DNA from 4 places in the Pseudomonas sp. ADAK18 genome. Region 4 is predicted to be linked to each of the others. Evidence: riboswitches for the same ligand, from Rfam matches in the RefSeq annotation. Region 4 holds a riboswitch; each other region holds the start of a gene.
What was found. Region 4 has a riboswitch for cobalamin ahead of cobO (cob(I)yrinic acid a,c-diamide adenosyltransferase). Riboswitches for the same ligand answer to the same signal wherever they lie in the genome.
Positions count from the first base shown of each region.

Region 1: another riboswitch for cobalamin. It lies ahead of HKK55_RS11645 (CbtB-domain containing protein); the one in region 4 lies ahead of cobO (cob(I)yrinic acid a,c-diamide adenosyltransferase).
Region 2: another riboswitch for cobalamin. It lies ahead of cobW (cobalamin biosynthesis protein CobW); the one in region 4 lies ahead of cobO (cob(I)yrinic acid a,c-diamide adenosyltransferase).
Region 3: another riboswitch for cobalamin. It lies ahead of HKK55_RS07350 (TonB-dependent siderophore receptor); the one in region 4 lies ahead of cobO (cob(I)yrinic acid a,c-diamide adenosyltransferase).

Region 1 is NZ_CP052859.1:2,621,141-2,628,350, reverse strand. Features, by position in the region: gene HKK55_RS11670 (fatty acid cis/trans isomerase) at 1-2,008, shown strand, start outside; gene nfuA (Fe-S biogenesis protein NfuA) at 2,921-3,505, shown strand; gene cobM (precorrin-4 C(11)-methyltransferase) at 3,723-4,469, opposite strand; gene HKK55_RS11655 (cobalamin biosynthesis protein) at 4,551-4,955, opposite strand; gene HKK55_RS11650 (CbtA family protein) at 4,952-5,653, opposite strand; gene HKK55_RS11645 (CbtB-domain containing protein) at 5,665-5,853, opposite strand; cobalamin riboswitch at 5,950-6,154, opposite strand; gene fabF (beta-ketoacyl-ACP synthase II) at 6,189-7,210, opposite strand, start outside.
Region 2 is NZ_CP052859.1:2,613,625-2,620,834, forward strand. Features, by position in the region: gene HKK55_RS11615 (VWA domain-containing protein) at 1-442, opposite strand, end outside; gene HKK55_RS11620 (ATP-binding protein) at 496-1,497, opposite strand; gene cobN (cobaltochelatase subunit CobN) at 1,497-5,270, opposite strand; gene cobW (cobalamin biosynthesis protein CobW) at 5,274-6,335, opposite strand; cobalamin riboswitch at 6,428-6,630, opposite strand; gene HKK55_RS11635 (helix-turn-helix domain-containing protein) at 6,627-7,148, opposite strand.
Region 3 is NZ_CP052859.1:1,633,481-1,640,690, forward strand. Features, by position in the region: gene dkgB (2,5-didehydrogluconate reductase DkgB) at 1-441, opposite strand, end outside; gene HKK55_RS07340 (ABC transporter substrate-binding protein) at 674-1,600, opposite strand; gene HKK55_RS07345 (ferredoxin) at 1,597-1,944, opposite strand; gene HKK55_RS07350 (TonB-dependent siderophore receptor) at 1,956-3,881, opposite strand; cobalamin riboswitch at 3,974-4,180, opposite strand; gene HKK55_RS07355 (LysR family transcriptional regulator) at 4,270-5,136, opposite strand; gene HKK55_RS07360 (DUF4865 family protein) at 5,230-5,784, shown strand; gene HKK55_RS07365 (histidine phosphatase family protein) at 5,854-6,420, shown strand; gene cobF (precorrin-6A synthase (deacetylating)) at 6,480-7,210, shown strand, end outside.
Region 4 is NZ_CP052859.1:851,227-858,436, reverse strand. Features, by position in the region: gene HKK55_RS03945 (cobyric acid synthase) at 1-787, opposite strand, end outside; gene cobD (threonine-phosphate decarboxylase CobD) at 784-1,773, opposite strand; gene cbiB (adenosylcobinamide-phosphate synthase CbiB) at 1,766-2,674, opposite strand; gene bluB (5,6-dimethylbenzimidazole synthase) at 2,671-3,321, opposite strand; gene HKK55_RS03925 (cobyrinate a,c-diamide synthase) at 3,318-4,727, opposite strand; gene cobO (cob(I)yrinic acid a,c-diamide adenosyltransferase) at 4,724-5,335, opposite strand; cobalamin riboswitch at 5,413-5,661, opposite strand; gene HKK55_RS03915 (sorbosone dehydrogenase family protein) at 5,761-7,074, shown strand.

The DNA of each region.
Region 1 (7,210 bases), 1.8 Mb from region 4:
GCAGCGCCAGGGGTTTGGCTCAGTACTTGACGCCCAGGGCAGCCAGGCAGCGTTGATGGCGCGGATGCTGGAGTTGGGGCATAACGCGCCCTTGCAGCCGAACGCCAAGTTGCCAGACGAAATTGTCCTGGGTCTGAGCCGCGAAAATATGTGCCCGATGCCCGGCGAGTTCGACGCTTATGCCGGCGCCCACCCCAAAGAAGGCATGCCGCTGGCCGTCACTGGCCTGACCGATCAGCAATACCAAACCCTGCAACGTTGGCTGGCCTCTGGCGCGCCTATCGATGAACAAGGCCTGGCACCGAGCGCCCAGGAAGCCTTGCAGGTCCAGCAATGGGAAAATCTGTTCAACCAGCCCGGCGCCCGGGAAAGCCTGGTGGCGCGTTGGTTGTATGAGCACCTGTTCCTGGCCCATATCTATTTTGAGGGTGGCGAGCCGGGGCATTTCTTTCAGTGGGTGCGTTCCCGTACGCCCAGCGGCCAGCCGATTGACCTGATCAACACCCGCCGGCCCAACGACGATCCAGGCACCCAGGTGTACTACCGCCTGTGGCCGGTGCAAGGGGTGATCGTGCACAAGACCCACATCACCTATCCGTTCAGCGCCGATAAAATGGCCCGCATCAAGTCACTGTTCTACAGCGGTGACTGGCAAGTGCATGCCTTGCCGGGCTACGGGCCAGCGCGCCGGGCCAACCCATTCGAGACGTTCGAAGCCATTCCGGCCAAGGCGCGTTATCAGTTCATGCTGGATAACGCCGAATACTTTGTGCGCACCTTTATTCGAGGGCCGGTGTGCCGTGGGCAGATCGCCACGGATGTGATTCGCGATAACTTCTGGACGCTGTTCCAAGACCCCGATCACGACCTGTACATCACCGATGCCCGCTATCGTGGCCAGGCTACGCCATTGCTGGCAATGCCTGGGCAAAACGATGACGTGGGCAGCGTGCTGAGCCTGTGGCTGGCCTACCGCGACAAGCGCAACGCTTATGAAGCCTTGCGTCGCGACAGTTATGCTGACTTGTCCGCACCTAGTTGGTCGAGCCTGTGGGCCGGTAATGACAATGCGCTGTTGTCGATCTTCCGCCACTTCGACAGTGCTTCGGTGACCAAGGGATTGATTGGCGAAGTCCCGCAGACGATGTGGCTGTTCGACTATCCGTTGCTGGAGCGCACGTATTACCAGTTGGCGGTCAACTTCGATGTCTTCGGTAATGTCTCCCACCAGGCGCAGACCCGGCTGTACTTCGACCTGATCCGTAATGGTGCCGAGCAGAACTTCCTGCGCCTGATGCCTGCGGATTCGCGGGACGGCTTTCTGGATGACTGGTATCAGAACAGCGGCAAGGTCAAGTTGTGGATGGATTATGAAGCGATTGACGACGACAAGCCTACGGGGTTGAGCCTGGACGAGAAGGATCCCAAGCGTGATTTTGCCAACCAACTGCTGGCCCGTTATAGCGAGCTGAATGCCAGCCCGGATCCGATCAATCGGTGTGTCAGTGCCTATTGCTCGCGTCCGGGTATCGATCCGGCGCTGCGGGATGCGGAACAGGCCTTGAGCCGTTTGACTTCACGTCCGGCGGCCGGGCTCAAGGTGATTGAGCAGTTACCGGAAGCGACGATGTTGCGGATTGAAACCCGCAGTGGCAAACGTGAGGTGTACAGCCTGATGCGCAATCGGGCCCACAGCAATGTGGCGTTTATGTTGGGTGAGGCTTATCGCTACCAACCGGGTCTGGATACGGTGACGATTTATCCGGGAGTGCTCAGCAGCTATCCGAATTTCATGTTCAATATTCCGGCGCAGGAAGTGCCGGCGTTTGTGGCTGCGATGGAGAGTGCCAAGGATGCGAAGCGGTTTGAGGCAATCGTGGATCGGTGGGGGATTCGTCGAAGTCATCCGTTGTTTTGGCAGTACTTTCATGACTTGTCGCGGTATATCCATGAGACGGCGCCGGTTGAGGAGGGGGTGTTGGATATGAATCGGTATGAGAATTTGTAGGGGGGTGGGGTTGGCGTTGGGTACATATCCGTTGCTGCGGTGATGGCTGCTATTGGTTCCGCTCTTACAGCGGGTCACTTTGCAAAAGCGGCAAAGTAACCAAAACGCTCTTGCCCCACCACTCGGCACCTCGCTCAGGCTCGGTGTGCCCGAACGCAGGCATTACTCCGTGGGCCCGCCGCGATCGGCCATCCATGGCCGTGTCGCGGCTACCCCGGCATCCATGCCGGGGTGCCCACTACGCAATACCTGCGTGCGGCCATCGTGGTTTAACGGGGCGCCTAGATCAAAATCAAAAGCAGAGCAGAGCAGAGCAGATCAAAGCAGATCAACAGCCAAGCTGCTTTTTTTGCTTTTCTGTGGGAGCTGGCTTGCCTGCGATGGCATCACCTCGGTGTTCCTGAAAGACCGAGTTGCCTGCATCGCAGGCAAGCCAGCTCCCACAGTCCACCGTGCCCGCTTTTGATTTTGCCTTTGCCTCACACCACTCAAGCCGGCTGGTAGGCCGCTGTGTTCTTGATCTGCTTTTGACGTTGATCTTAGGCGCCCCGTTAAACCACGCTGGCTGAACGCAGGCCTTGGTCCGTGGGTAAACCGGCAGGACGCCGGTTTAGCCGCACTGGGCCAAGGATGGCCCATTGCGGCGGCCCACGGAGCAAGGCCGGAGTGAGGGCACACCGAGCCTAGGCGAGGTGCCGAGTGGTGGGGCAAGAGCCCTTTTGGTTACTTTTGGGGCTCTTTTCCAAAAGTGACCCGCTGTAAGAGCGGAACCAATAGCAGCCGTGACCGCAACAACGGATATGCCCACCAACCCCATCTCCCCCAAAAAAGCCTATCCCGACAAAAACACTAGGACTTTGTACCTCCGTAATAATTTGGCGTAAACTGCGGGCAAGCCTGTGAGGAGTTTCCATGACTGCCATAACCATTACCGACGCCGCCCACGATTACCTGGCTGATCTGCTGTCCAAGCAGAACACCCCAGGCATCGGCATCCGCGTCTTCATCACCCAGCCCGGCACTCAGTACGCCGAGACGTGCATTGCCTACTGCAAACCGGGCGAAGAAAAACCCGAAGATACCGCCCTGGGGCTGAAAAGCTTCACCGCGTATATCGACGCGTTCAGCGAAGCCTTCCTCGACGATGCGGTGGTCGACTACGCCACCGATCGCATGGGCGGCCAATTGACCATCAAGGCGCCCAACGCCAAGGTGCCAAACGTCAACGCTGACAGCCCGGTCAACGAGCGCATCAATTACTACCTGCAAACCGAAATCAACCCGGGCCTTGCGAGTCACGGCGGTCAGGTCAGCCTGATCGATGTGGTCGAAGACGGCATCGCCGTGTTGAAATTCGGTGGTGGTTGCCAGGGCTGTGGCCAGGCGGACGTGACCTTGCGCGAAGGCATCGAGCGCACTCTGTTGGAGCGGATCCCCGAGCTCAAGGGTGTACGTGACGTGACCGACCACACGCAGAAAGAAAACGCCTACTATTAAGGCGTTCGTTGCGAACAAAAAACGGCGCCCCGCGAGCGCCGTTTTTTTATGCCTATAATTCAATGTATTACGGATGCTTTATGACGTTAAAGGTTAAGTGTGGGAGCCGGGCTTGCCCGCGATAGCGATAGGGCTGCCAACATCAATGCGGGCTGTGCCACCGTCATCGCGGGCAAGCCCGGCTCCCACAGGGTTTTGCATGGGGCTCAGAATTTGCTCAGGGGCGGTAGAGGTGGGCATGCCCCGCACGATAGAGCGATGACTCACGGAAGCTGTCACTGGCCAACACCCGGCCCACCACAATCAACGCCGTACGCCTGAAACCCTTGGCCGCGACTTTCTCGGCAATATCCGCGAGAGTCCCAATAACCCAGTCCTGATCCGGCCACGTCGCACGGTGCACCACGGCAATCGGGCAATCCGCGCCGTAATGGGGCAGCAGCTCAGCGACGATCTTCTCCAGATGATTGACCCCCAGGTGAATCGCCATCGTCGTGCCATGCTGGGCCAGGCTGCTGAATGCCTCACCTGCCGGCATTGCGATTTTATCGGCATAACGGGTCAGGATCACGCTCTGGGCAATGTCCGGCAGCGTCAGTTCGGTCTCCAGCAGCGCGGCGCAGGCCGCCACGGCTGTTACGCCTGGAATGATCTGAAACGGTATTCCCAGCGCTCTCAAGCCGCGGATCTGCTCGCCAATCGCGCCATAGAGGCTGGGGTCGCCGGAATGCACCCGAGCCACATCCTGGCCCTTTTCGTGGGCGACTTTAATCAGCTCGATGATCTGTTCCAGGTGCAGTTCAGCGCTGTTGACCACCTGTTCCGCCTGATGACCTTCCAGCACGGCCGCCGGTACCAGGGAGCCGGCATAGATGATCACCGGGCAGCTGCGAATCAGTCGCTGGCCCTTGACGGTGATCAGCTCCGGGTCGCCGGGGCCGGCGCCGATGAAAAAGACGGTCATGGATGCTTTCCTGTGCAAACGCGTGCGAGCAAGGCTTCAGATGAAGATTGCTCATGATCGAGGGGCACGATTATCGGGAATTTAGCCGGCACACGCCAATGCAAAGGTGGCCTGGGCGTTTTTTTGGCGGGTGATCAGCAGTGAGGCAGAGGCCTGAGCCATGGATTCGGCCAGGGCCAGGGCCGCGCTTTCGGCGATGCCGTAGCAACCGGTATGTGCATGGGCGATGGGCGACTTATGGCTCAATCGAGCTTCATAACCCGCCAATTGCTCGGCACTGAAAAACTGCAGTGGCAGATCCAGGACCTTGGCCAGCGCCAGCAGTCCCGGCTCATCCTGTTTACGGTCGATGCTGGCCAGTGCAATGACGTGCCGGCGTTCGATCCCCCTGGCATCGAGGGCCGCATTGAACAGGTTGAGCAGGGTGTCGACGCCACAGCCCCGCCGGCAACCCAGGCCAACCACCAGGGTTGGCACGGTGTTCATGCTGAGTACTGATCGTCACGATTGCGGCGAAACAGCCAGGCACTGATCAGGCCCAAGGCCAGCCAGAACGCAACGTTGGTCAGCTGCGAGGCAATCTTGAACTGTGCTTCCAGGGCTTCAGGCGCCAGCATCGAATGGACTTCCGGTTGCGGCGCGCCAATCACGTGAGGCACCACTAGAATCGCCACGCCCAGCGCTTTCAGCAGCCAGTTGTGCCCGAACACAATCAACGCGATACCGGTAGCGGTGGAGGCCGCAGCACCGATCCACCAGATTTGCCGTTGCGCCAAGTCGGCGGCCGCAGTGCCCGGTAGCTCAGGCGGCAAGCCAAGGGTCGGCGCCAGCACGAAAGTGGCGTAACCGGCCAAGCCCCACAGCAGGCCTTGGGCCGTGCGGGTTGGCGCGCGCAAGGTGTAGAGACCCGCCAGCATCAGGGCAAAACCAACAGCGACCACCAGGTTACCGCCGGTGGTGGACAGCACGCGCTGCCAACCGTCTGCCGGCTCCCAGGCTTCGGCGTCATGGCCGTGAGCGGCGGCCGCGCCATCGGCGTGTTCATGCAATTCGGTGGCCGGGGCTTTCTCGAAGGTTTCCGCCTGGAGAATCAACGGGGCGACCCAGAAGCTTTGCAGCAGGGTCAGCAGCAGGGCGGCCAGCAGGCCAGTGAAACCTGCGGTTTGCGCAATACGCTTGATCATGTCGGCAGGTCTCAGTGGCACGGGAATGCGGCGCTGTGGCGGGTATCGTGGGCGGCGTTGTGCACGGCCTCGATATGCGAGAAACCGGCGAAATACACCAGGCACGCACCGAGGATCGACGCGCCAATGGCAGCGGTCAGGCGTTGGCTCAAGGTGGCAGTGCTGCTGGCGGTGTGCGAGGTGCTGCTGATGATCGACATGGCGCGTCCCTTTTCGAGTGTCAGGGTGAAACGAGCGCATGAAAACCCCGCGAGCCAGGCACGCAGGGCCTTAACAGCGCCCGCCCACCGCGGGTTTGTTATCTGATTTTTTCGGGCCGGTCTCCGGGCTTGCGAGGGACTTGACGTCAAAAAGCATCGCCTTCCCATGTCGTGTCGACACAGTGGCTCTGACGCTTCGCTCGCTTACCGTTGCGGGGGCAGCACCGGACTCGTCATAACCTCATGACTCACCGGTTTCCCGTTTCACCCTGTGAAGGGCACCCGAAACAAGATGTGTAGGAGAGCATGGGCGGGGATTCACGTCAAATACGCGATTACAAGCGTAAGTCCCAGCGCTTGAACAGCACGCTAGCGTTGACGCCGCCAAACCCGAACCCGTTGGATATCGCATATTCAATAGGCATCGACCGGGCTGCACCGCGCACCAAGTCAAGTCCTGCAGCCGCATCGTCCGGGTGGTCCAGGTTCAGCGTGGCGGGGGCAATCTGGTCGCGCAAGGCGAGTACCGTGAATATCGCCTCGATTCCTCCTGCGGCACCTAGCAGGTGACCGGTTGCCGACTTCGTTGCGCTGATCGCAACGCCTGCGTGTGCGCCGAATAACGCGTTGATGGCCGCCAACTCGCCGTTATCACCCACCGGGGTCGACGTTGCATGGGCGTTCAAATGCTGGATCTGCGCCGCAGTGATCCCCGCCTGTTGGATCGCCAGCTCCATTGCCCTGCGGGCACCAGACCCATCTTCCGGGCCGGAGGTCATGTGATAGGCGTCGGCGCTGGTGCCGTATCCCACCAGCTCCGCGATGGGGGTCGCGCCCCGGGCCAGCGCATGTTCGAGTTCTTCGATGACCAACAATCCGGCACCTTCGCCCATGACAAAACCGTCGCGGCCTTGATCGAAGGGGCGTGAGGCCAGCTCAGGAGTGGCGTTATAGCTGTGGGACAACGCGCGCGCAGCGGCAAAACCGCCCAGGCTGACCCGGTGAATACAGGCTTCGGCGCCGCCGCAAACGGCGATGTCGATTTCTCCCGCGCGAATCATCCGGGCTGCGTCGCCAATCGCTTGCACACCGGCGGCGCAGGCTGTGACGGGGGAGCCGAGCGGGCCTTTTAGCTGATGCTGGATCGACACATGCCCGGCGGCCATGTTGCCGAGGAACGAGGGAATGGTGAACGGCGACAAGCGTCGCGGGCCTTTGCTGTCCGCGGTCCGCACCGCCTCGGCAATCGCCGGAAAGCCGCCGACGCCGGAGGCAATAATGGTCGCGGTACGTTCCTGTTGCGATGCAGTTTGCGGATTCCAGCCGGCCTGGGCCAGGGCTTCTTGAGCGGCGGCCA
Region 2 (7,210 bases), 1.8 Mb from region 4:
GCAAGCGCTGCTGCTCCGCCGGATAACGCTTGCGCCGGGCCGCCAGCCAATGACCGGCTTCACTCAGCGCCGCCAGCAATGGCGTGCCACCGCCCGCCCCCAGGCCGTCGAGCCACTGACTTAACCCTTTGGCCGCCCTCAGCCCCTGTACTTGCCACTTGGGTGACGGCCCGCTCACCGTGAGCAATGCCATCCGCGCCCGTTGGCGGTAAGCATCGTCAAACAGCTGAGCCAGAAAGCCCTTGGCGTCACTCAAGGCCTGATGTCGCCGAGTGGAAGCCGAGGCATCGACAATCACCAACCACAACTCATGGGGTGATCGGCTACGCAGGCGGTACAACAGGTCTTCACGGCATTGCGGCCGCCCGCCGAGCAAAGTGCCCGGCCAGTTGACTGAACCTTGTACAGCACTGCGCGCCGGCCCTTGCCGGCCCTTGTCCAGTCGGCCCGCTTTGGGCCGGGCATCCGCCCCCGCGTCAAGTCGAGGGCGAATGCCTAGGGCTTTTTTGGCCAGGCAGGCACATCTCGCCGGGCGCCCACGGGCAAAGCAGGTGCAGGCATGTCGCCCCACTGGCCCTGCCCCTCGGAAGGCGATGGATCAGAAGGCTTTGATGACTGGCCATTTGACGGGCTCGCAGGACTGGACGGCTCCTGACGCCGATGTCGCAGGGCAAACTCCGCCACCGCGTCGATATCTTCCTCACGGATAGCCGCCGCCCCACGCCACGCCGCATGCGCTCTCGCGCCGCGCAACCAGACCAGATCGGCACGCAAACCGTCGACGCCGGCCGCAAAGCAGCGCTCGGTAATTTGCCCCAAGGCCTGATCATCCAGTGGGATGCTCTCCAGTAGCGCCCGGGCCTGTGTGCAGCGCTCACGTAACGCGGCCTGCTGACCGGCCCACTGTGCGCAGAAAGCTTCGGGATCGCTGTCAAAATCCAGCCTGCGGCGAATGATCTGCCTCCGTTGCGCAGGCAGCGTTTGCCCGCTCAACGCCACATTGAAACCAAACCGATCAAGTAACTGCGGGCGCAGCTCACCTTCTTCCGGGTTCATCGTGCCAATCAGTACAAAGCGCGCCGAATGGCGGTGGGAAATGCCGTCGCGCTCGATCAGGTTGGTGCCGCTGGCCGCCACGTCCAGCAGCAGGTCCACCAGATGGTCAGGCAGCAAATTGACCTCATCGACGTACAACACGCCGCCATCCGCCTTGGCCAGCACGCCGGGGGAAAATTGCGCGCGGCCTTCGCTCAGCGCGGCGTCCAAGTCGAGGGTGCCCACCAGGCGCTCCTCGGTGGCGCCCAGGGGCAGCGTGACGAACTGGCCGCTCGCCAACAAATCCGCCAGGCCACGGGCCAGGGTAGATTTGGCCATCCCCCGAGGGCCCTCGATCAACACGCCACCGATTTTCGGGTCGATGGCGGTCAGGCACAGGGCCAGTTTGAGGTCGTCGGCGCCAACGACGGCGGACAGCGGGAAATGAGGGAGGTCGGTCATCAACTGTCTTCTTCTATATCCAACAACAAATTTTCCAACGCCTCACGATAGGCCCCGGGTTCCTGCCACATACCTCGCTGCTGGGCTTCCAGCATGCGCTCAGTCATCTCTCGCAAGGCGGCCGGGTTGTGCTGCTGCACAAATTCGCGGGTGTCGGGATCCAGTAAATAGGCATCAGCCAGCAACGCATATTGATGATCATCGATCAGCGCCGTAGTGGCGTCGAAGGCAAACAGGTTGTCCACGGTCGCCGCCATCTCGAACGCACCTTTATAGCCATGGCGCTTGACTCCTTCGATCCACTTCGGATTGGCCGCCCGGGCACGGATTACCCGGTTCAGCTCTTCTTTCAAGGTGCGGATCTTCGGTAAGTCCGGCTGGCTGTGGTCGCCGTGATAACTGGCGGCCCTATCACCGCTCAGGGTTTCCACGGCAGCGAGCATACCGCCCTGGAACTGGTAGTAATCGTTGGAATCGAGCACGTCATGCTCGCGGTTGTCCTGGTTCTGCAACACTGCCTGGACCTGGCTCAAACGCTGAGCGAACTGTTCACGGGCGGCAGTGCCTTCGTCGGAACCGCCATAAGCGTAGCCACCCCAGTTGAGGTAAACCTCGGCCAGGTCTTCTCGGCTCTGCCAAAGACGACCGTCAATCGCCCCCTGCACGCCCGCGCCATAGGCACCGGGCTTGGCACCGAAGATTCGCCAGCCGGCCTGTTTTGCCGCAGCCTCGTCATCCAGTCCGGACAGGCGCAAGGCTTCGCGTTCGCTGCGCACCTTGGCCGCCAGCGGGTTCATGTCATCCGGCTCATCCAGCGCCGCCACGGCTTGCACGGCCGCGTCGAACAGGCGGATCAGATTGGCGAAGGCGTCCCGGAAGAACCCGGACACCCGCAACGTCACATCAACGCGTGGGCGATCCAGCAGGCTCAGGGGCAGGATTTCAAAGTCATCCACCCGCTGACTGCCCGTGGCCCATACCGGACGCACGCCCATCAGTGCCATAGCTTGGGCGATATCGTCACCCCCGGTGCGCATGGTAGCGGTGCCCCACACCGACAGGCCGAGTTGGCGCAGGTGGTCACCGTGGTCCTGCAAATGCCGCTCAAGAATCAGGGTTGCCGACTGGAAGCCAATACGCCAGGCCGTGGTGGTGGGCAGGTTGCGCACATCCACCGAGAAAAAGTTGCGTCCGGTAGGCAGCACATCCAGACGGCCACGGCTGGGTGCGCCGCTGGGACCGGCCGGCACGAAACGCCCGCACAGGGCATCCAGCAAACCGCGCATTTCCGCCGGGCCGCAAGCATCCAGGCGCGGAGCGACGACAATACGCAGGCTCTCGATCACACCTTTGACGTCTTGCCAGCCTGGCTCTTCAAGCTGCTCAAGTGCGCCCTCCAGGGACTGCTCGATCAGGCGCGCAGCGTAGAGTTCCAGACGTTCACGGGTGTCGCCCGCCGTACGCCACAACTGTGGGTCAATCTTCTGCAGGACCTCGGGACGACGCCCGGTCCACGGTTCGGCCAGCGCGCAATCCAACGGATCGAAGCCCAGTTCAAACGCCTTGGCCAGCACCCGCAACAAACTCGATTGCGGCCCGCGGCCGTCGCCTCGCGGAATGCGTAGCAATGCCAGCAGGGTGTCGATACGCAAGCGCCCCACTGGCGACTCACCGAAAATGTGCAGACCGTCGCGGATCTGCGACTCCTTCAAGTCACACAAGTACGTGTCCAGGCGTGGCAACCAGATGGCCGCATCGGCATCGCTGTCGAGGTTTTCGTCCAGCGCCAGCTCCTGGTCGATACGGGTTTCCCGCACCAACTTGAGAATGTCCTTTTGCAACTCCCGGGCACGGCGCGGATCAAGCAGTTGTGCTTCGTAATACTCGTCCGCCAGCAACTCCAGGTTGCGCAACGGCCCGTAGGTTTCGGCACGGGTCAGCGGCGGCATCAGGTGATCGATGATCACTGCCTGGGTACGACGTTTGGCCTGGGCGCCCTCGCCCGGGTCGTTGACAATAAAGGGATAGATATTCGGCAGCGGCCCCAGCAACGCATCCGGCCAGCAGTTTTCCGACAGCCCGACGCCCTTACCCGGCAGCCACTCCAGGTTGCCGTGTTTGCCGACGTGGACCACCGCATGGGTGCCGTAGGTCTGGCGCAACCAGAAGTAGAACGCCAGATAACCGTGAGGCGGCACCAGATCCGGGTCGTGGTACACAGCGCTGGCATCCACCTGATAACCCCGGGCGGGCTGAATGCCGACGAAGGTCAGGCCAAAACGCAGGCCGGCGATCATCATGCGGCCGTCACGGAACATCGGATCATTGTGGGGAGAGCCCCAGCGCTCCAATACGGCTTGGCGGTTGGCCTCGGGCAGGCGCTTGAACATTGCCTCGTAGTCGTCCAGCCCCAGGCTTTGATGGCAAGGACGCAGATCGAGGCTGTCGAGGTCGTTGCTGACGCCACCCAACAGCGCTTGAATCAATGCCGTACCGCTTGCCGGCAGCTCGTCCGGCAACGGGTAATCCTCGATTTTCAGCGCCCGAAGGATATTCAGTGCCGCCGCCGGGGTATCAAGACCGACGCCGTTGCCAATGCGCCCATCGCGGGTCGGATAGTTGGCAAGAATCAGCGCAATACGCTTTTCGCTATTGGGCACCCGCGCCAGTTCGACCCAGCGCCTTGCCAGTTCGGCGACAAAATCCATGCGCTCCGGTTGCGCCCGGTAGCACACCACATCGGACTGACTGCGCTCGCTGCGCCAGGCCAGGTCCTTGAAGCTGATGGGCCGGCTGATGATCCGCCCGTCCAGCTCCGGCAAGGCAATATGCATCGCCAGATCACGGGGGCCGAGGCCTTGCTCGCTGGCTTGCCAGGCAGGTTCGTTGTCCTGGGCGCAGATGGCCTGGATCACCGGGATGTTGCGGCGAAACGGCCGCAGGTGCGGCGCTTCGGGGCTGGACTGGGCAAAGCCGGTGGTGTTGAGAATCACCGACGCCTGCACCTCATCCAGCCAGTCCTCGACCACCGTCAGGCAGCCGGGCTCTTTCAAACTGGCCACCGCAATGGGCAACGGGTTGAGACCCGCAGCCTGTAAGCGTTGGCAAAACACATCGATAAAAGCGGTGTTGGCCGCCTGCAAATGAGAGCGATAGAACAACACCGCCGCCACCGGGAGCCCGGCCTGCCAGTCAGCCTGCCAATCGCTCAGGCTGGCATTGGCTTTATGCGGGTGATAAATCGCCGTGCGTGGCAGCACCTGTGGCTCGGCCCAGGCGTAATCGCGCCCCAGGTAAGTCGTGGCCAGGCAGCGATAGAAATCCAGCGCATTGCCCATGCCGCCCTGGCGCAGGAAGTGCCAGAGGCGGTCACGCGCCTCCATACTCACGGTGCTGAGGCCGCTGAGCTCCGGGTCCGGACGATCGTCCCCCGGCACCAGAATCAGTTGAACGCCGCGCTGCGCCAACTCCACCAGGCGCTCAATGCCGTAACGCCAATAAGCAATCCCGCCGTGGAGCGAGATCAGGATGACCTTGGCGTGACGCAGCACCTCATCCACATACAAGTCGACCGACGCATGATTCTGCACCTGCATCGGGTTGGCCAGGCGCAGGCTCGGGTAGTCCGCAGGCAATTGCTGTGCGGCTTCGGCCAGCAGCGCCAGGCTGGAATCGCCGCTGCACAAAACCACCAGCTCGGCCGGGGTTTGTCCAAGGTCGGCAATGTTGTCATCCGAGACGAAACCCCCGGGCTGGGTCCTGAGCAGGTGCATGGCTTAAACGCTGAGGGCAGCGCGCAGTTGCGCTTCGAGCAAGGTGGCATCCAGTTCCTGGCCGATCAGCACCAGATGAGTCGCGCGCCGCTCATCGGCACGCCAGGCGCGGTCGAAGTGTTTGTCGAAACGGGTGCCTACACCCTGGATCAGCAGGCGCATTGGTTTGTTGGGAATAGCCGCGAAGCCCTTGACCCGCAGGATGCCGTGCTGGACCACCAGTTGAGTCAATGCGTCGAGCAACAGGCTTTCGTCGGCTTGCGGCAGTTCGATGGAGATCGAGTCAAATGCGTCGTGATCATGGTCGTCTTCACCTTCGTGGTGATGATCGTGATGGCTGTGACGGCCGTCGATGTGCTCTTCGGAACCGGCACCCAGGCCAATCAGTACATCCAGCGGCAAACGACCACTGCTGGCTTCGATGATCTTGACCGCTGGCGGCAGCTCCTCGGCGACTTCCAGGCGTACGCGGGCCAGGTCTTCGGGGCTGATCAAGTCGGATTTGTTGAGGATCACCAGGTCGGCGCTGGCCAGTTGGTCGGCGAACAGCTCGTGCAGCGGCGATTCGTGGTCAAGATTAGGGTCGAGTTTGCGCTGGGCATCCACTTGATCCGGGAACGCAGCGAAGGTGCCAGCCGCCACGGCCGGGCTGTCGACCACGGTGATCACTGCGTCAACGGTGCAGGCGCTACGAATTTCCGGCCACTGGAAGGCCTGGACCAGCGGTTTTGGCAGGGCCAGTCCCGAGGTTTCGATGAGGATATGGTCGAGGTCGCCGCGACGGGCCACCAACTCGCGCATCACCGGAAAGAACTCTTCCTGGACCGTGCAGCACAGGCAACCGTTAGCCAGCTCGTAAACGCGGCCGTTGGCTTCTTCTTCGGTGCAGCCGATGGAGCATTGCTTGAGGATTTCGCCATCAATGCCCAACTCGCCGAACTCGTTGACGATCACCGCGATACGGCGGCCCTGAGCGTTGTCCAGCATGTGGCGCAGCAAGGTGGTCTTGCCCGAACCGAGGAAGCCGGTAACGATGGTGACGGGGAGTTTGGCCAGTGTTTTCATCGGATGCCCTTTGGGGCGGGCATACGGGACGACTGGCCCTGCGACGGCACGCAGAAACCTGTTTCGCCACCGGATCACCCCGCCCGGTTGAAAGTTGAGAATCGTTGCGAGGCAGGTCTCCTGGCTTGGGGCTTGCCAGTCGTTCGACTGGCGCTGGCTGCGCCTTCCCGCCTGGTTCAGGCAGTGGCGTGGCAGTCAGATAAACCCTTTACAGTTGCGGGGGCAGCCGCGGCATTGACCGCGTTCCCTTCTTAGCTTCGGCCTGGGCCGAAGAACCTCGAAGGCGCAAGGCTACGCAGTGCACGAGGAAGGGTCAATCTCCGAACGTTTGGTGTGTATCAACGCCAAACGCTCCAGCATGCCTTCGCTCGCCGCGGGTCCAGCCCGTACGCGGCATTGTTCCATCGGCACGATAGCCCCCTGGGCAACGTCAACCACCGCCACCGCCACTGGACGGGCGGTCGCGGCATCGACCATCTGCAGGCTTTCGCCCTCCGGCGCGAAGTGCCGGTTGCCCCACCCCACGAACGCCATGATCACGATCCTGAAATCCTCACCGGCGGGCGTCGGCACATATTCAAAACGCGGCGGCCGCTCACTGTAGCGCCGGCGCTCCAGCAGTCCGCCCTCCACCAGCGTATTCAACCGGCGCGTGAGCATGTTGGGCGCAATATCCAGGCTCTGGGAAAACTCGTCAAAGCGCCTCAAGCCCTGCAGCGCATCACGCATGATCAGAATGCTCCACCACTCACCCACCCTTTCCAGCCCGCGCGCCACCGGGCACTCGGCATTTACCAGCGACTTGCGTTGCATTGCAGTTCCTCTATGGGGAAACCCGGAATATTTTCGCTACTCGAAGTTACTTTCATGATGAT
Region 3 (7,210 bases), 780 kb from region 4:
GTTCTCGGCGCCCACGGCGGCAATCGCTTGTTTCATCAGGTCGACGGTGAAGTTGGATATGCCTATTTGTCGCGTCAGGCCCAGGCGCTTGGCTTCCAGCAACTGGCCCATGAATTCGGCGACCGGTACCTGGTCTTCCGGCGATGGCCAGTGGATCAGCGTCAGGTCCAGGTAATCGGTCTGGAGCTTGCGCAGGCTTTCCTTGAGGCTGGGGATCAACAGTCCTTCGGCGAAATGGGCGATCCAGATTTTGCTGGTGATAAACAGCTCGTCCCGTGGGATACCACTGTCAGCAATGGCTTGGCCGACGTCGGCTTCGTTTTCGTAGATTTGCGCGGTATCGATGACGCGGTAACCCAGTTCAAGGCCGGTACTGACGGAATCGATGACGACCTGGCCTTGCAGGCGAAAGGTGCCGAGGCCGAATGCGGGAATAGACATGAATGACTCCTGATGGGGCGTGAACAATGGTGTCGAGTATCCGCCCCCGGTTCCTTGAGAAAAACCGCCGAATCCGAAAAGGACTCTTTACCAAAAGTCATGAGTGTCAGGGAAACTTGAGTCGCGAAGAGTCCCCGTAGCCGCTGTCGAGCCCAAGCGAGGCTGCGTAGGTCGCACCTCGGTTACCCCTCCGAGTCGCATTCGACGCAGCCTCGCTTGGGCTCGACAGCGGCTACGGAGGGAGTGATAAATCTTTGAGTTTTTGTGCCAGGTCCAACACCACGCGTCCACTGCCCACCGTCGGTACCAGGTGGGTGAAGGGGATATCAATCATGCGATTTTCCCGCACCGCCCTTAGCCGAGACAGCACCGGATCCCGAGTCAGTAGCTGGCGTTTGCGCCGGGCCGGGGACCATACGGCGTCGGCCAGCAGGATCACGTCCGGGTCGCTCATCAACAGGGTTTCACTGCTCACTGTTACCCGGTATTGATTGATTCCGGCGAACAGATTGCGGGCGCCCGCAGCGGCCAGCAAGGCGCTGACAAAACCACGCTGGCCTTCGCTGTCCAGACCGTTGACTTCACTGTCCAGGTAGAACACCGAGAGCGGTTTGCCTGGTCCGATCAGTGTCTGGGCGCGGGCCAGGTCGGCGTCCATGGCGTCGCTCAGGTCCCGGGCCAACTGCTGTTTATGCACCAGGGTACCGAGGGTGAACAGGTCGTTGCGAATGTGACCGAAGTAATCCAGGGAATGGCCGTCACAGGCCGATTCCAACAGGTAGGAACCAACGCCATTACCGGCCAGCCCGGTTCGGGACGTGACGCCATTGCCGAACGCCGTGGCGAAACCGCCCACCACCAGGTCCGGTTTTTGCGCATACAGTACTTCGCTGGAGGGGTAACGGGGAGCAATCACGGGCACGCCGAAATACTCACCTTGGCGCTGGGCGATGCCATCGTCGTCCAGGTACGCCACACCCACCAGCGTCGGGCCGACATCCAGGGCTAACAACAGATCGGCGGCATGCTGGTTCAGGGCCACAATGCGTGAGGGTGGCGAGTGGGCAAGGGGCCAAGCCTGGCCGCAATTGCGGTAACTGTCGGCCACCGCCGTGGTTGTCCAGAGCAGTGCGCTCAAGAGTAGCCAAAGCCTTCTCATGAACGGGCCTTTATCAGCAGGTCGTCGACGACTTCACCACCCACCAGGTGCACTTCTACCAGCCGTTGCACGTCCGCTTTTGTGCGCACGCCGTACCAGCAGGTGTCCGGATACACCGTCACAATCGGTCCCAGGTTGCAGGGGAACTGGCAGTGGGTGCGTGTCAGCAGCACGCCCCCCGGGATTTCGATGTACGCGTGCTCGAGCAACTGGCGGCGCAGCGTTTTCCACAACTGTAAGGCGCCACGCTGGGTGCAGCGTGGGCCGGTGCACAGGAACACGTGGCGGGCGTGGTCGGGGATGTGCGACCAGTCTGGGTGGGTTTCTACAGTGTCGTTTTGCACGGGCTTATTCATCAGAAGCGATACGTATAACGCACCTCGGAGGTGAAGGGCCGACCGAGGTTATCGACGTTGGCGGAGCGGCTGGTGACGTAGTCGCGGTCGAACAGGTTCTCCACCAGCAGGCTTACGCGGTGCTGATGGGCGTTGTCGAGATAGCGATAGGCGTCGGCATCCACCACCGAGTAGTGGCCGTATTCGACCTTTTTCGAGCTGATGACATCGCGGATATAACGGATCGCGCCGCCCGCGCCCCACATCCGGTCCGCCGATTCGTAGCCGACCCGCAAGCGCGCAAAGAAACTCGGGATATCGTTGAGGGTCACACCCGCCCGGGACTCGGTGAGATTGCGGGTCATGTCCGCCTGCAGGCTCCATTGATCGTTGAGTGCCAGCTTGGCGTCGGCCTCGAAGCCGCGCATCTGGATCTGGCCTTGACCGTTGACCCACTGTTCGCCGTCTTGGGTAATCAGGTCGGTGATTTTGCGTTTGAACACGGTCACGCTGGCGCTGAAGTCGCGGTCGAGCAGGTTGCCTTTGTAGTCGGCGCCCAACTCGGCATTGCGGCTTTTCTCCGGTTTCAGGTTACGGTTGCCCATCTCGTCGCCCGGCTCGTTGACGAACAGCTGTTCGGCGTTCGGCAGCTTGTAGGCCGTGCCGTACTGCCCGCGCAATGCCCAGTTATCGTTGAGGTTGTAGAGCGACGTGAGCATGCCGACGGTGGCACTGTCGCCGCCGCTCATGGCCTCGTGACGGATGCCGAGGCTGGGGTGCCAGTCGGGCAGGGCGTCGATCTTCGGTCGCAACTGGGTATACAGCGCATGGGCCTGGGCCTTGTTGTTGTCGATGATCAGCACATCGTCCTGGCCCTTGAACCACTGGTTGTCGGAGCCGAACACCAGCACATGATCACCGGGCAGTACCGCCTTGCCTTCGGCTTGTATGCCCCAGTCTGTGAAGCCCCAATAGTCGTTGTGATTCTTGACCGTGGTGCCGCCATTTTCGGTGTTGAGGATCTTGGTGTAGCGCGTGTCCCAGTCGTTGATATGACCCTTGATGAAGTAGCTCAGCTGCTCGTTGAGGCTCTGCTCGAAGGTCGCCGTGGCGATTTGCTGCACCCGGTCATTGGTGGTCTTGTGGTGGTTAGTGGCACCGGCGAAATCCAGGTTGGCGTCAGCATATTGGTAGAACAGCTCCAGCCGTGAGTCATCACCGAAAGACTGAATGGCTTTGCCGCCGAAGGTGCTGACTTCGTAGGAGCGCTTCTTGTCGGTGACGTTTCTCATATCACGGTTGCGAAACGGTTGGTAACCTTCGGAGACGTTACGGTTGACATACGCCAGCAAGCCCAGGTCGCCGAAGTCGTTGTTGAAAATCTTCTCTGCCCGTGCATCGCCGGTGGTTCCGCCGAACGTATCCACGCCCAGGTTCACCTCACCGGACACCTCGCGTGACTGCGGGCTGCGGGTGACGATATTGATCACCCCGGATACCGCCTGGGTGCCGAATAACAGGCTCTGCCCACCCTTGAGTACTTCAATGCGCTCGATGGCGTTGGCTGGCAGAGTGTCCAGGTACAGGCCGCCGTACAGGCGATTGTTCAGGCGCACGCCGTCCAGCAGGATCAGCGTGTCATCGTTACGTCCGCCCAACAGGGAATAGGTGCCGTAGTCGAACGGGCCGTTTTTTGGCGCGACGTAGAGACCGGGGATAAACATTTGCATGGCCCGCGAAACATCGGCGCCAGGGCCGGCGCGTTCGATCTGTTCACGGGTGACGACTTCCACCTTGCTGCCGTACTGAGCCATCTCGGCAACGGTGGTGGACTCCACCGAGGGTGCAGAAACGATCTGCTGCTTGAGCACCAAGACTGTTTCATCGGCGAGCAGGAGCGGGCTGAACAGGCAGCCCAACAGGGAAGTACAGGAACGTCGAATCATAGTCTTCTCGAAAAGTTTCTTTCGCAGAAGCACGCAGGAGAAGGCATCGAGCACACGCCAATACCGGCCCATGCCCGCCCACCGCAGGATTTTGCCAAACAGAAATTCCAGGCCGGTCTCCGGGCTCACGAGGCTCGATCCCTTCACCTTCCCATGGCGGATTGGCCACAGTGGTGTGTCGAAGGGGTCACTCGTATACCGTTGCGGGGGCAGCACCGGACTGGCTCGGAAAGAGCGTACCGGTTTCCCGTTTCACCCCATGCACGGCGGCATGAGGCACCTGAAACTGGGCGGCATCTGAACACTCGCAAGACCGTTCGTCAACTTGGGTAGGGAATTTTCAGGCCCTGAGGTGCAGGCGCAACGACGGTGAGGTGTTCAAGTGGCCTTAGCGTTCCAGAACGCCTCTGAATGTCGCACTTAACGCCCGCAACGTTTCTTTGGAGCGCCCGTCGCTGATCCGGCTGTACAGCACGACTTCGCTGACGGGCAGCGCGGGTAATCCCCACTGTGCGCTCACGTCCACCGCACCCGCCGGTGCCACGCGACGGGCGAGGGCTGCCACGCCCAAGCCGGCACTGACCGCTGCACCCACGGCCATGACGCCGCCGCCGACAAACACCTCGGTCCAGTCGATTCGCGCCTCATCCAGCGCTCGCACCGCCAGGTGTCGTACACCGCAGGGCGGGGCCATGGTCGCCATGCGCAACGGCGTGCCGGGCGTGTGCTGCCAGGTGGGCGCGGCGAACCAGCCAAAGCGCTCCACCACCAGCACTTCACCGTCCTGGCGATCGCCCTCGTTACGCACGATCACGGCGTCCAGTTCGTTGCGGTCGAAGGCCGCCACCAGGTCACGGGATGAGGCAATTCGTACTTCCAGAATCACCAGCGGATCGTAGGCGGCCAGGCGGCTGAGCCACACCGGCAGGTCAGGCCCGGCGACGTGGTCGCTGATGCCGATGACCAAACGGCGTGTTGTGCTGGCGCTCATATCACCCAAAGCCCGTTCGTGGGCATTGAGCAAGGCGCGGGCGGCGACGATGAACTGCTCACCTTGAGGCGACAGGCGCACATGCCGGGGCGTGCGCTCCAGCAGGCGATAACCGAGGCGTTCTTCCAGGCGCTTGAGCTTGAGGCTGATGGCCGCCTGGGATGTATCGAGAGCCTGGGCTGCGCGGGTGAAACTGGCGAAATCCGCCACCAGTACGAACGCTTGCACGGTGTCGATATCCAGAGGTTTGAGTGTGCCAATCATTTCTATTCCTTATCATACCTATATCAAGCGATATCTTGATGAAATCACTGAGACTGCGCAAGCTCAACACTCATCTTGCACAGGAGCGCCAACATGTTCGCCAAACAGTATTCACATCGGCTGCCCGCCGATTACGACATGGGCATCATTCGTCAACGCGCGGCGCAACTGGGGCCGCTGTGGGATGACACCGAGGGGTTGTTGTTCAAGGCCTTCATTGCCCAGACGCGGGGGCAGGGCACAGGCGTGGGAAACTTGTATGCCTCGGTGTACCTGTGGGCCGACCCTCTGGCTGCGGCAGACTTTTTATTGGGCGAGCGCTTTCAGAAAGTCCTCGACAGTTTTGGCCAGCCGCACATTGAGTCCTGGTTGCCGCTGGACGTGCGACGGGGCCCGGCGCAAAACGCCTTGAGCGTGTATCGGGAAGAGTGGGCGCTGGCGCCGGGGGCGGATCGTGCCCAGTTGCTGGCAGTTGAAAAAGCACGCAATCAACAGGTGGCTGACAGCAGCGATAACTTTGCGGTGTTCCTGGCACTGGATGTCCAGGCGTGGAAGCTGATACGGATTACCTTGTCGGCCAAGGCACGGGAGGACAACCACCCCGGCAGGGGGTATGAGGTGCTCTACCTGGCGCGTCCGGGGTTGTAAAGACGGCTACAGAGAAGGGTGTTCCTGTGTCAGGATGCGTCCTTTACCTTGATGCTAGGGCGATTTTCGATGCAGGCCACTCGCTTGACCCTCATTTGCCATGCCAGTACGCCGGCTCAAAAACGCGCCCGCTTCGCGTTGGACGAACCCTTGGAGATGGTGTGGCAGTCGGCGGCGTTGTCATTGGCCAGCCGCTTCAAGCGCGCACCCCGTTTACTGTGTGGCCCCGAGGTGCGAACCCGGCAAACGGCGATGTTGTTTGGCGAGCATCCGCAGGTAGAAGAAGCCCTGCGCGACTGTGATTTCGGGCGTTGGCAAGGTAAGGGCCTCGACGAGCTTCAACAGGCCGAGCCCGACGCCATGCAGGCCTGGCTGACGGACTGCACCGCCAATCCCCATGGCGGTGAATCTGTGGCGCAATTGTGCGAACGGGTAAGGCGGTGGCTGCAATCGCTGGAGCAAACACCGGGCCATGTGCTGGCGGTGACTCATCCCTTTGTGATTCGCGCCGCGTTGCTGCATGTCATGCAATGCCCGCTGGCGATGTTCAATCGAATCGACGTGGAGCCATTGTCATCCACCGAGCTGCGTTTCAACGGCGTCTGGCGCTTGCGCCTGGAAACTCACGCCACCTAGGGTTACGAACATGGCAAAATCGGCCTCCCGCACTGAGAACACCCCATGAAGACTTTCCCATGAAGAGCATCCTGATCATCGGCATCGGCGCCGGCAACCCCGACTACATCACCATGCAGGCGGTCAAGGCGCTCAACCGTACCGACGTGTTTTTCCTGATGGACAAGGGCCAGAGCAAGGACAAGCTGATCGACCTGCGCCGGGAAATCTGCGAGACCTATATCAACGCCGACCACGCTTACCGCTTCGTCGAAGCCGATTGCCCCGAGCGGGTGCGTGGCGAGATCGACTACACCACCGCCGTCCAGGACCTCAACCGCGACAAGCAACAGACCTTCGAGCGGATGATCAACGAGCAAATGGCCGACGGTGAGTGCGGCGCTTTCCTGGCCTGGGGCGACCCGGCGTTGTACGACAGCACCATCCGTATCCTGCAGGCGATTCTTGCCAGTGGCCGCTGCGAATTCGAATTCGAAGTGATCCCCGGCATTACCAGCGTCCAGGCCCTGGCCGCCCAGCATAAAGTGCCGTTGAACCGTATCGGTCGCTCCATCGAGATCACCACCGGCCGCCGGTTGGCGGCAGGGCAGGCCAGCGATGCCGATACCCTGGTGGTGATGCTGGATGCCGAGGACTCCTACCGCACCGTGGCCGATCAGGATCTGGATATCTATTGGGGGGCTTACCTCGGTACACCGGATGAGATTCTGATCAGTGGCAAAGTGGCCGAGGTGGCCGATGAAATCGAGCGCGTACGCAAGGCGGCGCGTCAGGCCAATGGCTGGATCAT
Region 4 (7,210 bases):
TGTGATTACTGATACGTGGCAACACCGGTACCACCACCTTGAGCACATGCGCGGCCTTATCAATCTGGCGCTGGTCAATGCCGTCCTCGGCCTCCAGATGCAAGTCCATCACATAAGGCAGAACACCCACCACCGGCTTGCCTGTGCGCGCCTCAAGCCAGTCCAGCCCAGGCTGCAACAAAGCCATATCGCCACGAAACCGGTTGATGATAAAACCCTTGACCCGCGCCTGCTCGGTCGGCGATAGCAGTTCCAGCGTCCCCACCAAATGGGCGAAAACCCCGCCACGATTAATATCGGCAATCAGCAACACCGGACAATCCACCGCCTCGGCAAAGCCCATGTTGGCAATATCGTTGGCCCGCAGATTGATCTCCGCCGGCGAGCCCGCGCCTTCGACCATGACCACCGAATACGCCGCACTCAAGCGCTCATGGGAAGCCAGCACCGCCTGCATGGCGATGGCCTTGTAGTCGTGATAGGCCACCGCGTTCATGCTGGCGACGGCGCGACCATGGATGATCACCTGGGAGCCGGTGTCGCTGTTGGGCTTGAGCAGCACCGGGTTCATGTCAGTGTGCGGCGCCAGGTTCGCCGCCTGGGCCTGGACCGCCTGGGCCCGGCCAATCTCGCCGCCCTCGGCAGTGACGGCGCTGTTGAGCGCCATGTTCTGCGGTTTGAACGGCACCACCGCCACGCCCTGGCGCACCAGCCAACGGCACAGCGCGGTCACCAAAGTGCTTTTGCCCGCATCGGACGTGGTGCCCTGCACCATCAAGGTACTCATGAGGCTTCCCTGTAGGCGATCAAGGCGTGTTCCAGCCGCAGCCAATCGGCGTCGGTCCCCGGCAGGCCGAAACGCAGGCTGCTGTCGTGGACGAACAAGCGCAGCAGAATGCCGCGCTGGGCCATGAATTCGTGCAGGTGCTCGGCACGCTCGGTGATCAGCCACTGGAACAAGTCACAACCACCCTGGGGTTGCAGGTCGAAGCGCTGCAACAGCTCGCACAGTCGCCGACTGGCCTCTTCACAACGCAGTCGCTGCTGGACGTGACCGGCGCTGTCTCTCAGGCACACTTGGCCCAGCACCCGCGTCGGCCCGCTGACCGCCCACGGCCCGACCTGTTCGGCGAGCAGTTTGAGCAACCTGCGTTCGGCCAGGACAAAGCCCAGCCGCACGCCGGCCAGGCCGAAAAATTTGCCGAACGAACGCAACACGACCAAGCCTACTTGATCAGCCTGGCTCGCCAGGCTCAGTTGCGGGGTGTTGTCCATAAAGGCTTCGTCTACCACCAGCCAGCCGCCGCGCTCGGCGAGCCGTGCATGCCAATCCAGCAGGCGTTGCGGGGGCAAACTCAAGCCAGTGGGGTTGTTGGGGTTGACCACCACCAGCACGTCGAGGCTGTCGAGGAAGAAGTCGACTTCCTGCTCCAGCACTTCACGGACGATATAGCCAGCGCGGCGCCAAGCTTCGGCATGCTCGGCATAACACGGTGACAGCACCCCGACCTTGCCCGCACGCCGCAAACGCGGCAGCAGTTGGATTGCGGCCTGGGAACCGGGCACCGGCAGCACCTGGGTAGCGCCGTAATACTCGCAAGCCGCCTGTTCCAGGCCGTCATCGGTCTCTGGCAGGCGTGCCCAGGCCCGCAACGGGATCTCCGGGATCGGCCAAGGCCAAGGCGCCAGACCGCTGGACAGGTCCAGCCAATCAGCCTCGGGGACACCATATTGCAGGGCTGCCTTGCGCAGCCGGCCGCCATGCTCAAGCATAAAACTCAGCCCCCACACACAGAACCAGCAACCACAGCCACACCCCACGCTGCACCAGTTGCCAGCCACGGTCGATGGAATCGGCATCCGCTGGCACACCTTCGCCCAGTTGTGGGCGCTGATGCAGTTCACCGTGATAAATCGCCGCGCCACCCAACTCGACACCCAGCGCACCGGCACCGGCGGCCATCACCGGACCCGCATTGGGGCTGTCCCAGGTCGAGCCCTGGGTGCGCCAGCATTTGAGGGCCAGCCGGGTTTTGCCCAGCAATGCGTAGGTCAAGGCCACCAGCCGCGCAGGAATATAGTTCAACACATCGTCGATCTTGGCTGCGGCCCAGCCGAAACGTTCAAAACGTTCATTGCGATAGCCCCACATGGCATCCAGCGTGTTGCTCAGGCGATAGAGCACCACACCGGGTACACCGGCGACGACAAACCAGAACAGCGCAGCGAACACTGCATCGCTGCCGTTCTCCAGCACCGATTCGGTAGCGGCACGAGCGACTTCGGTACGGTCCAGTTCGCTGGTCTGGCGGCTGACCAGATAGCCAACACGTTTACGCGCCTCTTCGAGGTCATCACTGCGCAGGGCCTGGGCCACGGGTGCCACGTGTTCGCCCAGACTGCGCATACCGAGGGCGCAATACAGCGCGAGAATCTCAATCACCCAACCCACGTAGGGCGCCCACGACAGGGCCGTGGCCAGCAAGGTCAACGGTATGACCGCGATCACCCACGCGGTGACGCCATGACTGCGCCAGCCACGACCGGCGGAGTTGAAACGTTGCTCGATGCGCCCGGCGAAATTGCCGAACGCCACCAGCGGATGCCAGCGCCTGGGTTCGCCCAGCAGCGCATCCAGCGCCACGGCAGCGACACTCAGCAAGGCCACACTCATTGACTCACTCCCCAATAATTTTCATACAGCATGTCGCTCAATGGACGCGGTTCGGTCCAGCCTTCGAGTTGCAACATCGGTGCCGGGTAGAACTCGGTGACCGGCCCGAGACACAACACCGCCAAAGGTTTTGCGCCGGGCGGCAAGCCCAACAGATCGGCCAGAGCCTGGGGCTCGAATAAAGAGACCCAGCCCATACCCAGCCCTTCGGCCCGGGACGCGAGCCACAGATTCTGGATCGCGCAGGACAACGACGCCATGTCCATTTCCGGCAGGGTACGGCGGCCGAAGATATGCCGCTCGCGATCGTCCATCAGCGCCGCTACCAACACCTCGGCGCAATCGTTGATGCCTTCGACCTTGAGCTTCATGAACTGGTCGGAGCGCTCGCCCAAGGCTTCTGCAGTACGCACCCGCTCTTCCTCCACCAACTGCTGGATCTGCCCTCGCAGGTTGCGGTCGCTGATGCGGATAAAGCGCCAGGGTTGCATCAAGCCGACGCTGGGGGCCTGATGCGCGGCGTGCAGCAAGCGTTGCAGCAGTTCGGGAGCGACGATGCCGCCGCTGAAGTGGCGCATATCGCGGCGTTCAGCGATGGCGCGGTAGACGGCGGCGCGTTCGGTTTCGGGGAAGGCGTTGTGGCTCATGGCCTCATCGCGGGCAAGCCCGCTCCCACATTGGATTGGATTGATCCGTCAATGGGGGACTCACACAGACCCACCGTGGGAGCTGGCTTGCCTGCGAGGGTGGCCTCGCGGTCAGGCGCAAACAGTGCAGCCACCGCAGCTGGATTCGATGGGAAATAAAAGTGCACATAAGAAGCCGTCATCCGCCCTTGCCGATAAACTGCCTCGGCGCCGCGCCCGCCATTGGGGCTCAAGCCCCGGGCAATAGGCTGCCATTCGGTGCTGGTCAGGGAGTGATGATAGGTGTGGCCACGCAACAGGCCCTCCGGCAACTCGACATTCTGCAAGGCCAGGGCTGCCAGGCGCTTTTGCATCACGGCATCGCCCTGAAGCAGGCCAACCAGTTCTGCGCGAGTGCCGTCCACATCGGTCAGCGAGTCCAGCAGATAGAGCATGCCACCGCATTCAGCCAGTAACGGCTTGCCAGCGGCATGATGGGCACGGATCGCACTCAACATCGTGGTGTTTTCCGACAACGCCCTGTGATGCAGCTCCGGGTAGCCGCCGGGCAGGTACAAGCTGTCGGCATCGGGCAACTCACGATCATGGATCGGCGAGAAGAAGCGCAACTCGGCCCCCATCGCCCGCAACAGATCGAGACTGGCACCGTAGGTGAAGGCAAACGCTTCATCACGGGCCACGGCAATGCGCACACCGGCCAGCAGCGGCTCGACCTCGATGACCTCGGGCGCGGCGAACTCCACTGGAGGTGGCAGCGCTACCTCGCAACTGCCACCCAAGGCTTGGGCGGCGGCGTCGAGGCGCACATCCAGGTCATTCAGCTCGCTGGCTTGCACCAGTCCAAGGTGACGGCTGGGCAACTCAATACCCGTCTCACGGGACAGCGCGCCATACCAGCGCAAGCCCTCAGTGAGGCTACCTTCCAGCAACTGCGCATGGCGCAACGTACCGACGCGGTTGGCCAGGACACCGGCAAACGGTAGGTCCGGCTGGTAACGCGCCAGCCCCAGCGCCAGGGCGCCAAAGGTCTGGGCCATGGCCGTGCCATCGATCACCGCCAGTACCGGCACACCAAAGTGCCGCGCCAAGTCGGCGCTGGAAGGCGTACCGTCGAACAAGCCCATGACACCTTCAATCAGGATCAGGTCGGCCTCCCCTGCCGCTTCCCACAGCAACCGGCGACTTTCCTGCTCACCGACCATCCACATGTCCAATTGATAGACCGGCGCACCGCTGGCGCGCTCGTGGATCATCGGGTCGAGAAAGTCCGGGCCACACTTGAACACCCGTACCTTGCGCCCAAGGTTGCGGTGCAAGCGGGCCAATGCGGCAGTGACGGTAGTTTTGCCCTGGCCTGACGCCGGTGCGGCGATTAGGACGGCAGGGCAATGACGGGGCTGATTCAAAGTTCGATGCCCTTCTGTGCCTTGATCCCAGCCTGGAACGCGTGCTTGAGCATGCCCATTTCAGTGACGGTGTCGGCCATTTCGATCAGCTCAGGCTTGGCACCGCGGCCGGTGACCACTACATGCTGCATCGGCGGGCGGGCTTGCAAGTCGCCAAGCACCTGATCCAGGTCGAGGTAACCGTGCTTGAGGGCGATGTTCAACTCATCCAGCACCACCAGGCCGATGGACGGGTCCTGAAGCATTTCCCGGGAAACTACCCAGGCGGCCTCGGCGGCGGCGATGTCGCGCTGACGGTCCTGGGTTTCCCAGGTAAAGCCCTCGCCCATCACATGGAAGCGCACTTGCTCGGGAAAGCGGCGGAAGAACAACTCTTCGCCCGTGCTGGTGCGGCCCTTGATGAACTGCACCACACCGCACTGCATGCCGTGGCCCATGGCCCGGGCGAGCATGCCAAAGGCCGAGCTGCTCTTGCCTTTGCCGTTGCCGGTCAGCACCAGCAGCAATCCGCACTCGTTCGGTGAATTGGCAATACGTTCGTCGATCACCGCTTTTTTGCGCAGCATGCGCGCCAGGTGGCGTTCGTCACGATCAGGGGAATCAGTCATGGCAGCTCTCCGTTGGGGCTGGACAAAAACGGCGGGCAGGAAAAGAAAAAACAGACAGCCAAGCATCGCCCACCGTGATGCTGTTGGATGAATCAGGCCGGTCTCCGGGCTCATGAGCGACGCTCTCTTCAAGAGCATGTCGGGGGTGCGCCTTCCCATATCGCGGGGCGATACAGTGGCTGAAAGCACCGTTTTGACTCATTTACCGTTGCGGGGGCAGCGCCGGGATCGCGGCCTCACTGTTGAAAAGTGTGCTCACTCACCGGCTTCCCTGTTTCACTCTGTCGACGCACACGCCACAGAGCACCTGAAACAAGCCGCGAAGGTTAGTGGGTTGGGGGTGGAGCGTCAATTAAAGCCGCCGACAGACTTGAACCATCAGCCTGCTAAGTGCCTCTATCACTACAGGTATTAAGGAGAAAACCATGCACAAGACCCGACTCGCCTTACTCATCATGGTCGCAAGCAGCCTCGCCGCCTGCGGTGAAAGCTCTAGCCTGCAAGTCTCCGACGGCACCGGGCCCTCGCCCAAACTGCCGGAACCCAACAAGACCCTGATCCCCACTGTAAACATCGCCCCGGCGATCGGCTGGCCTGAAGGCGTCAAGCCCACCGCAGCCGCCGGCACCCAGGTTGCAGCGTTTGCCGAAGGCCTGGATCACCCGCGCTGGTTGTACGTACTGCCCAACGGCGACGTGCTGGTAGCCGAAACCAACGCGCCACCCAAGCCGGATGACGCCAAGGGCATTCGTGGCTGGGTCATGGGGAAAGTCATGGGGCGCGCCGGTGCCGGGGTGCCCAGCCCGAACCGCATCACTCTGCTGCGGGATACCGACCACGATGGTGTCGCCGAAACTCGCACCGTATTCCTGGAAAACCTCAACTCGCCGTTTGGCATGACGCTGGTGGGCAACGACCTGTATGTCGCCGATTCGGATGCATTGCTGCGTTTCCCCTATCAGCCGGGCGAAACAGCCATCAAGGAGGCGGGAAGCAAGGTCGTCGATTTACCCGGCGGCCCGCTTAACCATCACTGGACCAAAAACGTGGTGGCCAGCAAGGACGGCAATAAGCTGTACGTCAGCGTCGGCTCCAACAGCAATGTTGCAGAGAACGGCCTGGAAGCGGAACAGGGCCGAGCCGCCATCTGGGAAGTGGACCGCGCCACCGGTCAGCACCGAATCTTCGCCTCAGGCCTGCGCAACCCCAACGGCATGGCGTGGGAACCCCAAAGCGGCAAACTGTGGACGGCGGTCAACGAGCGCGATGAAATCGGCAGCGACCTGGTGCCGGACTACATCACCTCGGTCAAAGACGGCGCCTTCTATGGCTGGCCGTTCAGCTACTACGGACAGCACGTCGATGTGCGAGTAACACCGCAGAATCCTGAACTGGTGGCCAAGGCCATCGCACCGGACTACGCCGTTGGGCCACACACGGCCTCACTGGGACTGACCTTCGCCGAAGGCAGCACGTTGCCCGCACAATTCAGCAACGGAGCGTTTATCGGCCAGCACGGCTCGTGGAACCGCAAGCCCCACAGTGGTTACAAGGTGATTTTTGTGCCGTTTGAGGCAGGCCAGCCGAAAGGGATGCCGGTGGATGTACTGACCGGGTTCCTTAATAGCGACGAGAAAGCCATGGGCCGGCCGGTGGGCGTGGTGATCGATAAACAAGGGGATTTACTGGTGGCGGATGATGTGGGAAACAAGGTGTGGCGGGTATCGGCGGCTAAATAGCTGACCTAGAGAACACCACATAATAACTGTGGATTTGTGTGGGAGCTGGCTTGCCTGCGATGCAGGCGCCTCGATGTATCAGTTACACCGAGGTGATGCTTTCGCGAGCAAGCCCGCTCCCACACTAGCCCGCTCC